Tsuneonella mangrovi: one gene and its partner. The protein of the gene in region 1 interacts with the protein of each later gene in a pairwise test. Links are inferred from orthologs where the notes say so. Each region holds a gene or a part of one and is shown in the gene's direction. Other genes may lie near its edges.

What was found. Proteins that work in one complex are often made in the same cells at the same time.
Region 2: the proteins of CJO11_RS07940 (region 1) and CJO11_RS08715 interact in binary tests that used the Escherichia coli proteins (3 or more experiments, as listed by UniProt). The link is inferred for Tsuneonella mangrovi from one-to-one orthologs.

Annotation. Positions count from the first base shown.
Region 1 is NZ_CP022889.1:1,620,922-1,623,844, forward strand. The notes cover bases 13-2,864. They hold CJO11_RS07940 (glutamate-5-semialdehyde dehydrogenase), read left to right. Parts: upstream 13-731; coding sequence 732-1,997; downstream 1,998-2,864. Other genes in these bases: CJO11_RS07935 (peptidoglycan DD-metalloendopeptidase family protein), read right to left, coding at 13-447; CJO11_RS07945 (aldo/keto reductase), read left to right, coding at 2,034-2,864. Outside these bases: more of CJO11_RS07935, read right to left, coding at 1-12; more of CJO11_RS07945, read left to right, coding at 2,865-2,923. UniProt on the Escherichia coli protein: Catalyzes the NADPH-dependent reduction of L-glutamate 5-phosphate into L-glutamate 5-semialdehyde and phosphate. The product spontaneously undergoes cyclization to form 1-pyrroline-5-carboxylate.
Region 2 is NZ_CP022889.1:1,778,253-1,781,322, forward strand. Bases 17-3,015 are described here. They hold CJO11_RS08715 (LytR/AlgR family response regulator transcription factor), read left to right. Parts: upstream 17-1,115; coding sequence 1,116-1,916; downstream 1,917-3,015. Other genes in these bases: CJO11_RS08710 (sensor histidine kinase), read left to right, coding at 17-1,119; nadC (carboxylating nicotinate-nucleotide diphosphorylase), read left to right, coding at 1,990-2,853; CJO11_RS08725 (ribonuclease T2 family protein), read left to right, coding at 2,856-3,015. Also shown: more of CJO11_RS08710, read left to right, coding at 1-16; more of CJO11_RS08725, read left to right, coding at 3,016-3,070. UniProt on the Escherichia coli protein: Member of the two-component regulatory system BtsS/BtsR, which is part of a nutrient-sensing regulatory network composed of BtsS/BtsR, the low-affinity pyruvate signaling system YpdA/YpdB and their respective target proteins, BtsT and YhjX.

The DNA of each region.
Region 1 (2,923 bases):
TTCGACGAACGCGAGTTGCCGCGCTTCGATCCGCGCGAGAGCCCCGGCTTCGGGGATCGATGCGCTGACCTTGGAAACGGTCTTGGCCGCTTCGCTGCTCGAATCGGTAACCGTATCACCCTTCGTCTTCACGTCGGCCGGCAGCGAATCGACCATTTCCTCGAGGAAAGTCTGGCGACGCTTGAGGTCGCTCTCGACGGACTTGATGTTGTCGCGATACGCATCGACCCGCTCCTGCGCGGTGGCGACCCGCGCTTCGCGGTCGAGCAACGATGCGCGATCGGCCTGGGCGCGGTATTGGCTCCACGCCATCCCGGCGAGCGTCACACCCCACACCAGCAGCGCCCCGACGACCAGCGCGGCGGCGACCATCTGGATGCGCGAAGATACCTTGATAAAGCGGACCTGCCCCTGCGACCGCATGAAGAATTCGCGGTCCGGGAACATGGCGCGCAGGCGGTCAAGTTTTCCGCCGGCGGCAAATTGCATCGAAAACGACCCCCGTCTTCCGTCTGTTTGGTTGGCCGAGGTCGCTAGCAGAGGGTTCTTACCGAAGCGAATCCGGCCTCGTGATTCAGGGCGAGTCGAGCGAGTCCTGCGATGAATCGTTTCCCTAACATGGAATTAATTTTACTCTCGGTGAATCGACGTTGCGCGAGGCCATTTTTGCGATCGTGCAAAGGCCCCGCTGACTCGCCGCGCGCCGCCTGCTAGAGGCATCAATCATGGACATGACCACGACAACCAAGGATCCCGAAACGCTGGTTGCGGACCTGGCGCTTGCAGGGCGTGCGGCACAGGCGGAACTGGCGCGGATGGATGACGATGCGCGCGCTGCCGCGTTGCACGCTGCAGCTGCGGCAATCCGCGAGGATGAGGCGGAGATCCTGGCCGCGAACGCGCGCGACCTGGCGGCTGGCGAGCAGGCCGGGTTGAGCCCGGCGATGCTCGACCGGTTGAAGCTCGATGCAGCGCGTCTCGCCGGGGTTGCCGACGCAGTCGATGCGGTCGCGGACCTGCCGAGCCCGGTGGGCGAAGTGATCTCGCGGACAGAGCGCCCCAACGGGCTCGTGCTCGAACGCGTGCGGATCCCGATCGGGCTGATCGGGATCATCTACGAATCGCGCCCCAACGTAACCGCCGATGCCGCTGCCCTCTGCCTCAGGAGCGGCAATGCAGCGCTACTGCGTGGGGGCAGCGAAGCGGTTCATTCGAACCGAGCGATCGCCGCCGCCCTCGCGCGCGGCCTCGAAAGTGCCGGGGTGCCCGCTGCTGCCATCCAGCTGATGCCGACACAGGACCGCGCCGCGGTCGGCGCGATGCTCAAGGCCGCCGGAATGATCGACATGATCGTGCCGCGCGGCGGCAAGGGCCTGGTCGCGCGGGTGCAGGCCGATGCGCGCGTGCCCGTGCTCGCGCACCTCGATGGGCTGTGCCACACCTACGTCCATTCCGCCGCCGACCCGGCCAAGGCCCGCGCGCTGGCGGTCAACGCCAAGATGCGCCGCACCGGCATTTGCGGTGCGATGGAAACCTTGCTGATCGACGCCGACTTCGCCGATGCGGCTGGCGTGGTCAGCGACCTGCTCGAAACCGGATGCGAACTGCGTGGCGATGCCCGCGCGCAGCAGCTCGACCCGCGTATCAAGCCGGCAAGCGCCGAGGACTGGGACACCGAGTATCTCGACGCGATCCTGTCGGTGGCGATCGTCGACGATCTCGATGCCGCGATCGACCACATCGCCGCGCATGGATCGCACCATACCGATGCGATCGTGACCGAAGATACTGCCGCTGCCGAGCGCTTCCTCAACGAAGTCGATTCGGCGATCGTGATGCTCAACGCCTCCACCCAGTACGCCGACGGCGGCGAGTTCGGGCTGGGCGCGGAGATCGGCATTGCCACCGGGCGGCTTCACGCGCGCGGGCCGGTCGCGCTCGAAGGCCTCACCACCTACAAATGGCTGGTGCGGGGAACCGGGCAGGCGCGCCCCTAGTTGACCGCTGCGGGGGAGCGACGAGGAGATTTCACTATGCGTTACAACCGCCTCGGCTCGAGCGGGCTGATCGTTTCCGAACTGTGCCTTGGAGCGATGACCTTCGGGACCGATCCGGGCCGATTCGCCGCTGTCGCCGGGCTCGACCAGGCGGCCAGCACGGCGATGGTCAAGCAGGCGCTCGACGCCGGGATAAACTTCATCGACACCGCCAACGTCTATTCGCGCGGCCAGTCGGAACGGTTACTGGGCCAGGCCCTCAAGGATCTCGGCGTCAAGCGTTCGGATGTGGTCATCGCGACCAAGGCGATGGGCCCGATGGGCGATGGGCCGAACGATTCCGGCACCAGCCGCTATCACCTGATGGACCAGATCGATGCGAGCCTCGACCGGCTCGGGCTCGACCATGTCGACCTCTACCAAATCCACGGGTGGGACCGGCAGACCCCTATGGAAGAGGCGCTGCGTGCACTCGACGACATCGTGCGTTCGGGTCGGGCGCGTTACATCGGCGTTTCCAACTGGGCCGCGTGGCAGATCATGAAGGCATTGGGCATGTCCGAACGTTTGGGCCTCGCCAGCTTCGCTTCGCTCCAGGCCTATTACACCGTGGCCGGGCGCGACCTCGAACGCGAGATCGTGCCGATGCTGCAGAATGAAGGCGTGGGGCTGATGGTGTGGAGCCCGCTCGCCGGGGGACTGCTCTCCGGCAAATACACCCGCGGCGACGATGGCAGCAACCAGGGCGAAGGGCGCCGCGCGAGCTTCGATTTTCCGCCGGTCGACAAAGACCGCGCTTACGACGTGATCGACGTGATGAAGCGGATCGGAGAGAGCAAGGGCGCCAGCGTAGCGCAAGTCGCGCTCGCGTGGCTGCTCTACCAGCCGGCGGTATCGACAGTGATCGTCGGTGCGAAAAAGTCCGA
Region 2 (3,070 bases), 160 kb from region 1 along the record:
TCCGCGCTGGCCAACGAGCAGTCGCTCGACCTGCTGCTGGTCATCATGGTCGAAATGCTCACCGGGTTCTCGATCAGCTTGATCCTGTCGGTGGTCTATCGCCAACTGATCCGCCGCCCGGCGGTGGTATCGTGGGGAGCGACGGCGCTTGTGCTGCTGCTCTCGGTGGCGACCTATGCGGCGATCGATTCGTGGCTGCAGGGAATCTACTACTCGGGCATTCGCGACTCGAGCTTTGTCCAGCGAATGGTTGCGCTCGCTTACCTCGACGGCACGCTGCTCGGCGCGTGGTCGGCGCTCTATTACGCGATCAACTTCTTCCTCCAGGTGGAAGAACAGGCCGATCGGCTCGAGCGGCTCGAGGCGCAGGCGACCAGCGCGCAGCTGGCGATGCTGCGCTACCAGCTCAACCCGCATTTCCTGTTCAACACGCTCAATTCGATTTCCACGCTGGTGTTGCTCAAGCAAACCGAGCCGGCCAACGCCATGCTCACCCGCCTTTCGGGCTTCCTGCGGCACACGCTGATATCCCAGCCGAGCGGCAAGGTGACGGTGGCGCAGGAAGTCGAGACGCTGCAACTCTACCTCGAGATAGAACGGATGCGGTTCGAGGAGCGGCTGCGGACTGCGTTCGAGGTCGAGCCCGAGGCAGCCAAGGCCTGCCTGCCGGCGATGCTGCTCCAGCCGCTGGTCGAAAACGCGATCAAATATGCCGTGAGCCCGCAAGAGGAGGGCGCGCAGATCAGCCTCACTGCGCAACTCGTCGGACAACGGCTGCGCGTGGCCGTGTCGGACACCGGCCCGGGCTTGCGCAACGCACGCCAGCGCGCCAGCTTGCCGATGGCGCTTGCGGGTGCCGGCAGGACCGTGTCGACCGGCGTGGGACTTGCCAACATCCGCGACCGGCTGGCCCAGGCTTATGGAGACGATCACCGCTTCGAGATCCGCAATCCACCCGAGGGCGGGTTTACCGTGATCATCGAGATACCCTATCAAACGGCTGCTGACGTAGCGGCCGAAACCCCGGCGGCGAAACCGGCAGCGATCCCGAGCGTTGCCGCTACGCCCACTTCCCCCTCGCGCGGACCTGCGCGCCCGATTGGAACCACACCGGCATGACCATCCGCACCCTTGTCGTCGACGATGAAAAACTCGCTATCCAGGGGCTGCAACTGCGGCTCGAAAAATTCGATGACGTCGAGATCATCGGCACGTGCGCTAACGGGCGCGAAGCGATCCGCGCGATCAAGACCGAGAAGCCCGACCTCGTGTTCCTCGACATCCAGATGCCGGGGTTCGACGGGTTTTCGGTGGTCAAGGGCGTGATGGAAATCGAGCCGCCGCTATTCGTGTTCGTCACCGCCTACGAAGAACACGCGATCCGCGCATTCGAAGCGAACGCGGTCAACTACCTGATGAAGCCGGTCGACGAGGACAAGCTCGCCGATACGATCGAGCGGGTACGCGTGCGGCTGGCGGAAAAGCGCAGCGCGGAGGATGCGGAGAAACTTCTGAGCGTGCTCAGCGAAGTCGCGCCCGAGGCGGCGGAGGAATTCGTCGATGATGATGGCAGCGAGAGCAGCGACCGGTTCGAGAAGCTGATCAACATCAAGGATCGCGGGCAGATCTTCCGCGTCGAGGTCGATTCGATCGAGCATATCGAGGCCGCGGGCGATTACATGTGCATCTACACCGGCGACAATTCGCTGATCCTGCGCGAAACGATGAAGGATCTCGAGCGGCGGCTCGACCCACGCACATTCCAGCGCGTCCATCGCTCGACGATCGTCAACCTGAACCAGGTCCGCCAGGTCCGCCCGCACACCAACGGTGAATGCTTCCTGGTGCTTGAGAGCGGCGCCGAAGTGAAGGTCAGCCGCAGCTACAGGGATGTAGTGGCCAGATTCGTACACTGATTTGCTTTTCGCGCGCCCATCCGGGCGGTCGTGCGGCCTTGCGGACCCGGCGGGTCCGTTTAGGAACGATCCGATGACACCATTCGCGCTCCCGGGTTTCGATATCGACGCCTTCGTGGCGGCCACCTTGGCTGAGGACCTCGGCGAGGGTCTTCCCGGTGGCGGGCATGACGTCACTTCGGAAAGTGTAATCCCAGCGGATGCGCGGTTTTCCGGAGTGATGGACAGCCGCGACGCGATCATCGTCGCGGGGTTGCCGGTGGCGGAGGCGTTTTTCCGCGCACTCGATCCCGAGATGGAAATCGAGATGCTGGTGGCGGAAGGAGAGGCGGTTGGTTCCGGCACCGACCTGATGCGGCTCGCTGGCAATGCCCGCGCGATGCTGACCGCCGAACGCAGCGCGCTCAACACTGTCCAGCACCTCTCGGGCATCGCCACGCTGGTCCGCGAATATGTCACTGCGATGGACAATCCCGACTGCACCCTTCTCGACACCCGCAAGACCATTCCCGGCTTGCGCCACCTCGAGAAATACGCAGTGCGGATGGGTGGCGGCAGCAACCACCGCATGGGTCTGTGGGACGCAGCGATGATCAAGGACAACCACGTACTCGTCGCCGGATCGGTCGGCGAAGCGGTGCGCCGCGCGGTCGATGCCGGAGTCACCGAGATCATCTGCGAGGTCGATCGGATCGACCAGATCGAACCGGCACTCGCGGCGGGCGCGACCCGCCTGCTGCTCGACAATATGGACCCCGCGACCTTGCGCGAAGCGGTCGCGCTGGTGGCAGGCCGTGTGCCGACCGAGGCGAGCGGCGGGATCAGCCTCGATACGATCAAGGCCAAGGCTGCGAGCGGGGTGGACTATGTATCGGTCGGCCGCCTGACCCAAAGCGCGCCCGCGGCGGATATCGGACTGGACTTCACTGCCCTGTGAGGGTGCTGATTGCCCTCGCCTTGCTGGCCTTGCCGGTGCCTGCCTTAGCCCAGGCCTACCAGTGCCGGGTGCCGCAATCGGTTTCGGTGCCGCAGGTTCATCCTGACGGGCCGACACGGCGGGTGCCGGTCGCAGGCTACACGCTGGCGCTCAGCTGGAGCCCCGAGTTTTGCAAGCCGCGCAAGTCGAGCGCGCGCGACGCGATGCAGTGTTCGGG